Regions from separate parts of the Oceanobacillus picturae genome, predicted to be linked through region 1. Evidence: a T-box and tRNA genes for the amino acid it is inferred to sense, from the RefSeq annotation. Region 1 holds a T-box; the other holds one or more tRNA genes.

Region 1 (5,153 bases):
TAAGGATGACTCGATTAATGATAAAATCGATTACTTTAAAAAGGCTGATGTCTTAATGCTTGACGATATTGGGGCAGAACTTCATTCAGCTTGGTTCCGTGATGAAATTCTGGGATCTATTTTGCAATATCGCATGATGGAGGGACTGCCGGTGTTTTTCACATCAAACTACAGTATGGATCAGTTAGAGGGTCATTTGGCTACCACTCGTGGTGGTGTAGAGGAAGTGAAGGCAGGTAGAATTATGGAACGAATAAAACAGGTAAGCAAAGAAGTGCGCATTGCCGGAGGAAACCGAAGAGACATCTAGTTTCTATGGGCTTGAAACTAGATAGGTAAATAGAAGATCTCCAATTTACTTATTAAAAATAGCTGGTGATAGAGCTTAGGACTCTGTTACCAGTTTTTTCTTTTTATTTACTATATTGACTAGTTTCAGTTGTTTATTCATTTTTTGTTCTCCTCGTCCATATAATGTAACAGTTTGGTGTTGGGTGAGGGTGATGATGATTGCTTGAAGTATATTTTGAGTCAGACAAAGAAGTAATCCGATTCTGTGAACTGTTATTTCGCTACAATAAGGGAATCGAGTTACACTGGAAAACCAATAAAGATTGGGGGAATCATATATTATTTGAAAAAGAGATAAAGTCAAATGAACTATTTGATGCCATTTCGAAGGCGATGGTTGAAGTATTTGTTACCCACCGTTTAACAGCAATGATAAACGCCATTATTGAAGAATATTATTATTATACAAACCAAGATGAAATGGAAAAAATACTTGAATTAACACAATGGATATTTGCAGGGGAAGATGAGGATAGTCGTCGTGTCAGAAAAGACAAAGATCCTAGGCAACTCTTAATGTCGCTTTTTATGGCAAACTTAAAAAACACGCCTACGGTGCATTATGATTCTATCGTAAAGTTTCGCTTAAACGCATTTAAAGACAAGCTAGTTCATTATGTAGGATTGGCAATAGATGAGTTCAAACGGGAAGAGGACCATCAAGAGTTTGTTTATTTGCTCCGTGAATACATTGCCAAAAAAGAGCCTAGCTTTAAAATTATTCATATTTTACAGGGCGATCCCTTTTCCTTTTTTAAGGAGAATGGAAAAAGGTTGTCTAAAATGGAACTACACTTGCTCATGCAAAAGGAACCGTTATATATTGTTGGGCTCGATGAAGATGAACTTAATTTGGCACCGCTTGTGGCTATGGCTCCAGAGAAAATTAAAATTTATGGAGACCATCCATCAGAGCCAAAAACCCTAACAGTTATTAATGTTTTTCAGGAAAGAGTAGACTTTGAACCATACAATAATTTTCCTTTCGCTTTTTACTTAAACAATCGCCAAAAATAGGGCTTGCATTTCTGTATAGCAACAGATATAATACTGATTATAAATTATCTCAACTTAAAGGTTTTGAGAAGGACATGATTTGTTGGACTGAGTTAGTACAGAGATGGGAGCCTTGGCTGTAAGCTTCCTCTATACCATCAACTGATTACCCCCTTTGAACCCTGCTGTGGAAATGAAGTAAATAGCAGCGTATGATCTGCGTTAAAGATGTTATGAAGCCGTAATTTATTTTTACGGAAACTTGGGTGGAACCACGACGTGTCAGCGCTCGTCCCTTTGCAAATAAGCAGAGGGATGGGCGCTTTTTAATTGTAGAGAAGGAGTGAGCAGAAATGTCAGAAGCAGTAACCATTATTTTTCCTGACGGAGCTGAAAAACAGTTTCCAGCAGGATCAACAGGAGAAGATATTGCGAGTTCTATCTCCAGTGGACTAAAAAAGCAAGCAGTTGCAATTAAACTGGATGGTGAACTAGTTGATTTAAAACGTGAGCTTTATCACGGTGGCAAAATAGAAATCGTCACCTATAAAAATGATGAAGGTATTGAAGTAATGCGCCATTCTACAGCTCATTTGATGGCACAAGCAATCAAGCGCTTGTATGGTGACGTTAATTTTGGTGTAGGTCCAGTGATTGAAGAAGGATTCTATTATGATATCGAAATGGATCAATCTGTAACACCAGAAGACTTACCAAAAATTGAAAAAGAAATGAAGCGTATTGTGGATGAAAGCTTGGAAATTAAAAGGATAGAAGTATCCCGTAACGAAGCAAAGGAAATGTTTAAGGACGATCACCTCAAACAAGAATTAATTGATGCCATTCCTGAAGAGGAACAAGTGACAATCTATAAACAAGGTGAATTCTTTGATCTTTGTCGCGGTATTCACGTTCCATCTACGAATAAAATAAAGGCATTTAAATTGTTAAGCATCTCTGGGGCATATTGGCGTGGAGATAGTAATAATCAACAACTACAACGTATCTACGGAACAGCTTTTGAAAAGCAAAGCCAAGTGGATGAGTATTTGCGGATTTTGGAAGAACGTAAAGAACGAGACCACCGTAAATTAGGCAAAGAGCTTGAGATATTTACTGTCTCACAAAAAGTTGGACAAGGGCTGCCTCTGTGGCTTCCAAAGGGTGCTACTATTCGCCGTAACATTGAACGTTATATTGTAGACCTTGAGGAACGCTTAGGTTATGACCATGTATACACCCCAGTACTGGGTAGTGTTGACCTATATAAAACAAGTGGCCACTGGGATCATTATCAGGATGACATGTTTCCAGTAATGGAGATGGATAATGAAGAATTAGTTTTACGTCCTATGAACTGCCCACATCATATGATGGTGTATAAAAACCAACTATATAGTTACCGTAACTTACCTGTGAGAATTGCAGAGTTAGGAACAATGCATCGCTATGAAATGTCTGGTGCCTTGGCTGGGTTGCAGCGTGTACGTGCGATGACATTAAACGATGCCCATATCTTCGCTCGTCCTGACCAATTGAAGGATGAATTTATTCGGGTAGTAGAGTTAGTACAAAAAGTATATGAAGACTTTGGTATCGAAGATTATTATTTCCGTCTTTCCTATCGTGACCCTGAGGATAAAGAGAAGTATGTAGATAATGATGCTATGTGGGAAAAAGCGCAAGCCATGCTGAAAGAAACAATGGAAGAAATGAATGTAGAGTATGTAGAAGCTGAAGGAGAAGCAGCATTTTACGGACCAAAGCTTGATGTTCAGGTGAAAACAGCTCTCGGCAAAGATGAAACACTTTCCACAGTTCAATTGGACTTCCATCTGCCAGAACAATTTGATCTAACCTATATTGGGGAAGATGGAAAAGAGCACCGCCCAGTGGTTATTCATCGAGGTGTTGTTTCTACAATGGAACGCTTTGTTGCATTCTTAATTGAGGAATACAAAGGAGCATTCCCGACTTGGTTAGCTCCCGTTCAAGTAAAAGTGATTCCTGTATCTCCACAAGTTCATCTGGAATATGCAAAAAAAGTGGCCGACGACCTTCGTTTAGAAGGTGTACGTGTATCCCTTGATGAAAGAGACGAGAAAATTGGGTACAAAATACGGGAAGCACAAACACAGAAAATCCCATTTGCACTCGTTCTTGGTGATAATGAGATTAATGAAGGTGCCGTAAATGTAAGACGCTACGGTGAAAAAGCTTCCAACACCTTATCTTTTGAGGCATTTAAACAATTAATTAAAGAAGAAATAACAAGTAAAACATTATTTAAAAAATAGATATCTAAAGGGTAAATCCGTTTTTAAAGGATTTACCCTTTTTAAATGGAGATATTTATGATAGAATGAATTTTGGTTAAGAAATCAATGTTGTTTACCATGTGTTGACAGCAGTGTTTATAAATGATATGATAATTAAGTTGAAAACATTATATGATCTTAAGACAAGAAGAAGCACCCGCTTCTCACCTGATCGACGCTCTATTGCAGTTGACTGGTTCCGAACTTTTTTAAACGATTGGAGACGTGTGGGTGCATTTTGTACCGACGCTTTTTTAATGTATATGATTCGCTTGTCAATAGAGATCAGAAACATGCAAAATAACTTTGGAGGTGGCTGGCTATTAGCAAAGATATGAATGTTAATGAGAAAATCCGTGCTAGGGAAGTACGTCTTATTGATTCAAACGGTGATCAGCTTGGAGTGAAATCACGCCAGGAAGCACTTGAAATCGCACAAACAAGAAACCTAGATTTAGTGTTAGTTGCACCGAATGCGAAACCGCCTGTTTGTCGGATTATGGATTACGGTAAATTCCGTTTTGAACAACAGAAGAAAGAAAAAGAAGCACGTAAGAAACAAAAAATCATTAATGTTAAAGAAGTACGCTTTACTCCAGGAATTGGCGATCATGATTTTGAAACAAAACTTAAGAACGCTAGAAAATTCCTAGAGAAGGGTGATAAGGTAAAAGCAGCAGTCCGTTTTCGTGGACGTGCTATTACCCACAAGGAGCTTGGACGTGAGGTGCTAGATCGTTTCGCTGAAGAAGTGAAAGATATTGCAACCGTTGAAACCAAGCCAAAAATGGAAGGTCGTAATATGTTTATGATGATCGCTCCAGTTAACGAAAAATAATATTTGGACAGCTTACGAGGAGGAAATAACTATGCCAAAAATGAAGTCCCATAAAGGTTCTCAAAAACGTTTTAAGAAGACTGGAACTGGAAAACTTAAACGCGCACATGCTTACACAAGCCATATGTTCGCAAACAAATCTCAAAAGCAAAAACGTAAACTTCGTAAAAGTAACGTTGTATCTGCTGGAGATTTCAAACGTATCAAAACAATGCTTCCATACAAATAAGTTAAGAAGCACATACGAATAAAAAGACTACTATGAGATGTATTTTAGGAGGGAATTTATATGCCACGTGTAAAAGGTGGAACAGTAACGCGTCAACGTCGTAAACGCGTCCTTAAATTAGCAAAAGGTTATTATGGTTCAAAGAGAACGTTATTTAAAACAGCAAAACAACAAGTAATGAAATCAGGTCAGTATGCTTATCGTGACCGCAGACAGAAAAAACGTGATTTCCGTAAACTATGGATCACACGTATTAATGCTGCAGCTCGTTTGAACGACCTTTCGTACAGCAAATTAATGCACGGTTTAAAAGTTGCTGGTATTGATATCAACCGTAAAATGCTTTCAGATCTTGCTATTAATGATGAGCAAGCATTCGCTCAATTAGCAGAAAAAGCTAAACAAGCCGTTAAGTAAAAAA
Region 2 (5,153 bases), on a different contig from region 1:
CAAGGCAATATTTGTATGTGCTTTAGCTGTTGCCTTCATAATAGGTCCCCTTTTTCACTATTTCTTATGGTGCCTTTTGAGCACAAATGGCCATACAGCATGTGCACCAAATTTCCTTAATTTCTCAGCAAGCAATCTTGAATGTACTTCATTTTGAGCAAGGGCAATAATACAGCCGCCGTTGCCGCCGCCTGTTAACTTCGCTCCAAGAGCACCTTCTTCACGTGCAAATTCAATAAGCTTGTTTAATCCTGTCGTACTAACTCCCAAGGCTTCTAACTCTTTCTGTGCCTCGTTCAGCATTTGTCCAAGCAAATGCTTCCCTCTTTTCTCCAGCGCATCCTTAGCCTGATGGGTTAACTCTCCGATGCGGTCAAGCTTCCGCTGGATTTTACGTGGAGCTACGCGAAGTAAATGCGCTACAGATTCAACTGCCATTCTTGTATCTCCAATGCTGCCTGAATCGGCAACAACGAAATGAAAATCATCATTTAACTCAATAAATTCCGTAGGGTTATCCTTTTCATACCATACAGGTAATTCAGAAGTTATTGTTAACGTATCAATTCCACTAGGCGCTCCGTGCGCAAACGTTTCTGCAATGTTTGCAAGCTTAAGAAGCTCCTCATCTGTGTGATCAATACTTGCATACGCAAATAATGATCGAATAACAGAGATCGCGACAGAAGCACTAGAACCAAGCCCTTTTCCAGGAGGTACCGAGGATTTAATCCGAATTAGCAGATCCGCTTCCGGCATTTCAAGGTATTCAAGGGTTCCACTAATACAACTGGCAATCCCTTGCAAGGATTCAGGAGCTAAATCCAAGGGTCCATGATAAAACGTGCTATCAATCACGACCGGCCCTGGCTCGTGTTCTACTATAGATTCTACACCTACCAAAGGAAACGGGATAGCGATAGCGGGTTGTCCGTGTACAACTGCATGCTCCCCAATTAGAATCAGTTTACTATGAGCTATTCCTATAGCTGTTTGTTCTGTAGTTGTAGCTTTTTCTGCACTCATTTTTTAATTTGTTCCACCAATTCTTTAGCTTTTCCGACACGGATTTCGTTTAGTTCCACTAACTTTCCTGCAACGATATCAATCATCTCCCCAGAAGCCCCTGCCGCTATTGCAACAGAGCGAGAATGTAATGCCATATGTCCTTTTTGAATACCATCTGTTACTAACGCTTTAAGCGCTCCAAGGTTTTGCGCTAATCCAACAGCAACAATGACCTGAGCCAATTCTTGCGCGGATTCAACGTTCAAAATATCTTGCGCTACCTTAGCAATAGGATGCACACGTATAGCGCCGCCTACAGTTCCGACTGACATAGGCAATTCTAGTTCACCAACTAGGTTTCCCTTACTGTCCGTAGACCATGTAGTCATGGAGCTATATTGTCCTGTTCTTGCTGCATAGGCATGTGCCCCAGCCTCAACTGCACGCCAATCATTACCAGTAGCAATTACGATAGGGTCAATTCCGTTCATAATTCCTTTATTATGCGTAACCGCACGATAAGGGTCCGAAGCTGCAAACTCGTACGCATGTACGACACCATCTCGTACTTCTTCTCCGGAAAAGTCACCTGATTGAAGTAAGTTGGCAGGAATGACACAGCGCGCCCGCGCAAGACATCTATCTGCATAATTAGAAAGAATTCTCAAGTAAACCTTCCCATTTGTTAACGACTCGACAGTAGGTGCTAATGACTCCACCATAGTATTAATTATATTCGCACCCATCGCGTCACATGTATTTACATACAGATGCACGACGAGCATTTTACCATAAGCCGAATCAGACGCCTCGTTTAAGATCCTTACTTCCAGATCCTCAGCTCCCCCGCCTCTAGCAACCAGGCTTGGATAAGCAGCGTTAGCATCCTCAATAAGTGAGTCCTTTTCCGCTAGTATGGACGCCTTAGCAGCATCCAAATCAGGAGCACCCACTACTTGAATTTGCCCGATCATTACTCTTTCCGTGGCTTCCGTAGTGAATCCCCCGGCTTCTCGAACGATCTTAGCAATATAACTGGCTGACGCAACCACAGATGGTTCTTCAATAGCCATTGGTACTACATATTCTTTCCCATTTATTAAGAAGTTCAATCCTACTCCTAAAGGAAGAGGGTATGTTCCAATCACATTTTCAATCATTTTATCTGCAGTTTCAGTAGAGAGCGGTTCATTGAAAGTTGCTGAGTCATTCGCAGAAAGGTGTTGGGCATCTTGCAATAATTCTCTGCGTTCTGTAACTGTCTTATTGTAGAAGCCTGGGATCCGGGAAGTTTTCATACGTCTTCATCCTTTTGTATACAATAATTATATATATAAACTTCGTATCAATTTTGTTAATAAAGTCTTAAATCTAATTTATTATAACACGTTTGGCATCTATATTTCCTTAAATAAAATCACTGTAACTATTATGTAAAAAAAAGGGCTAAAATGCAAATAAACAAGGTTGTTTATCAATAAAAACGACCCTGTTTATCTACAATTACCATATTCATGTTGTACACTAACGTTAATTAAAATGATGAGCCATGAAGGATTCGAACCTTCGACCCTCTGATTAAAAGTCAGATGCTCTACCAACTGAGCTAATGGCTCGTACACACTTGAAGTGAATAGTGGTGCCGGCCAGAGGACTTGAACCCCCAACCTACTGATTACAAGTCAGTTGCTCTACCAGTTGAGCTAGGCCGGCAAATGGTGGAGGATGCAGGGATCGAACCGCGACCTCCTGCTTGTAAGGCAGGTGCTCTCCCAGCTGAGCTAATCCTCCAGCATGGGTTAAAATTTGGTGACCCGTACGGGATTCGAACCCGTGTTACCGCCGTGAAAGGGCGGTGTCTTAACCGCTTGACCAACGGGCCATAGGAATTAATGAGATCATGATTTGAAAGTAAATCGACAATTTGTTACATATCTCTCAAACCAACGAATTTTATTATAGCTTTTTCTTTACACTTTGTAAAGAGGAAAATACAATTTTTTTATCTTTTTTTCATTTGCTTCAAAATATGTTGAAACAACAACGTTCCACCTGACATATTTAGCAGAATGCTAGTGGTCTTTAGTCCATTTCCAACAAAACGTTCTAAATTACTATCTTGTTTTTAACCGCTAGAGTTACTCAACATACTTTCTAATTGTAATTCAATTAGGTTATAATATAGAAGATCATTATAATGGAGGTATTTTTCATGTCTAATTTAATGCAAGGCAAGAATGTAGTCGTCATGGGTGTTGCAAGCGAACGAAGTATTGCCTGGGGAATAACAAAGTCATTACATAACGCAGGAGCAAACCTGATTTTCACAAACAGACAGGAACGTTCTTATCAAAAACTAACAAAGTTATTAGAGAAAAATGATATAGAGCCAAGATTAATTGTATCATGCGATGTTGCAAGTGATGAAAGTATTACAGATGCATTTGATGAGATAAAGGAGAAAGTTGGCGTCATTCACGGCGTGGTTCATTCCGTAGCGTTCGCCAAGCGTGAGGAACTAAAAGGCGAGTATGCTGATACATCACGCGAGGGTTTCTTACTAGCACAGGAAATTAGTGCATTTTCTTTAGCCGCTGTGACAAAAGCTGCTAAACCACTTATGACTGAAGGTGGTAGTATTGTTACACAGACCTATCTTGGAGCAGAAAGAGTAATTCAAAACTACAACGTGATGGGCGTTGCCAAAGCTTCCTTAGAAGCAAGCATGCGTTACTTAGCAGAAGACGTTGGGAAGTATGGAATCCGTGTTAATGCCATTTCAGCTGGTCCAATTAGGACTTTATCTGCAAAAGGTGTCGGCGGCTTTAACGAAAAACTTGGTATTATCGAAGAAAAAGCTCCACTACGCAGAAATGTAGATCAGGATCAGGTTGGAGACGCTACTTTATTCTTCCTAAGTGACCTGGCTAGAGGGGTTACTGGAGAAGTCATGCACGTAGATTCCGGATATCATATTATCGGAGGATAATATGATAGAACAGAAGACGCTTCTTTGCATATCATTTTGCAAAAAGCGTCTTTTATTTTAGGGGGAATGTTATATGTATGATGCGTTCTTTTCTGTTGAAGGAAACACATTTGTTTCATTCCATACATCTCATCTCATTATGTTACTTATTTATTTAATAGGCTTTATACTACTTATTCTTTTTAGCACATTAAAAACACGATCTATCTATGGCCGTATTTATACCATGATAAAATGGTTCCTTTTCATTCTATTAGTAACGTCAGAGGTTAGCTATCAAGTCTGGTCAGCAACTAGTGGAATCTGGGTCTTAAGTGAATATATTCCCTTGCATCTATGCGGTATTGCCAGTATTACGGCAGCCATATCTCTTTTACTTCAGAACAAAAAGCTTGCCACTTTAACTTTCTATATCGGTTTTATTCCAGCCCTACTAGCGTTAATTACACCGGAGTTACCTTATGATTTTCCACATTTCCGTTTCTGGAAATTCTTTTTGCATCACATAGCCATATCTTGGGCGAGCCTGTTTTTAATTCTCACAAGTTCAATCTCTTTAAAGTACAGCTCTATGCTTAAAAGCTATGGTTTACTACTCATCTACGCTGTATTTATAGGCTTTATCATTAATCCAGCTTTGAATTCTAATTACCTCTATCTTCGGGACACACCATTATCAAACACACCTTTAGACTATTTCGGTGATGGCATGCTATATTATGTAAATTTATGTCTAGTCGCACTTGCTGTCTTTTCGCTCCAATGGGGAATCGTTCGCTTCTTGAAAAAGTCCTAGAAATTCTTGTTTTACGGAGACTCATTCAAGTCCAGCCAGGATAACATTTCCGCTATGATAGAATTGATTTTCTGATCAATCACTTCTTCACCATATTTTTCTTTAGCTCGTGTAATATTTTTTAACAGTTCCTCGTTTAAGTCAATAACCGGGTTATCCTTCTCAAGCTCGTTGAAAAGTTCTATCATTGCTTCGTTTCCTTCTTGTATACGGTCTATTGCATCACTATATTTCTGATAATCATTTTCGTTAGCTCTCATTTTTCATCACCTCTTTCTAGCTTAACCAAAAGCAAGTAATTTCATTTGAATTGGGAGGGGAAAATCCCCCTCCCTTGTTTTACCCCGGTGCAATCGCCCG

What was found. The T-box of region 1 lies ahead of thrS (threonine--tRNA ligase). A T-box ahead of a tRNA ligase gene usually reads a tRNA of that ligase, here a tRNA-Thr.
Region 2: it encodes a tRNA-Thr, which carries the amino acid that the T-box ahead of thrS (threonine--tRNA ligase) is inferred to sense. The anticodon was not compared.

What each region holds. Positions count from the first base shown of each region.
Region 1 covers NZ_CCAX010000001.1:100,331-105,483, forward strand. The annotation lists gene dnaI (primosomal protein DnaI) at 1-310, shown strand, start outside; gene ytxC (putative sporulation protein YtxC) at 511-1,368, shown strand; T-box leader at 1,423-1,647, shown strand; gene thrS (threonine--tRNA ligase) at 1,701-3,644, shown strand; ribosomal protein L20 leader region at 3,805-3,927, shown strand; gene infC (translation initiation factor IF-3) at 4,000-4,503, shown strand; gene rpmI (50S ribosomal protein L35) at 4,535-4,732, shown strand; gene rplT (50S ribosomal protein L20) at 4,793-5,149, shown strand.
Region 2 covers NZ_CCAX010000002.1:15,303-20,455, reverse strand. The annotation lists gene mvaD (diphosphomevalonate decarboxylase) at 1-39, opposite strand, end outside; gene mvk (mevalonate kinase) at 58-1,026, opposite strand; gene BN988_RS11155 (hydroxymethylglutaryl-CoA reductase, degradative) at 1,023-2,306, opposite strand; tRNA gene BN988_RS11150 (tRNA-Lys) at 2,552-2,624, opposite strand; tRNA gene BN988_RS11145 (tRNA-Thr) at 2,646-2,721, opposite strand; tRNA gene BN988_RS11140 (tRNA-Val) at 2,725-2,799, opposite strand; tRNA gene BN988_RS11135 (tRNA-Glu) at 2,816-2,890, opposite strand; gene fabI (enoyl-ACP reductase FabI) at 3,221-3,997, shown strand; gene BN988_RS11125 (YwaF family protein) at 4,071-4,793, shown strand; gene BN988_RS11120 (hypothetical protein) at 4,805-5,053, opposite strand.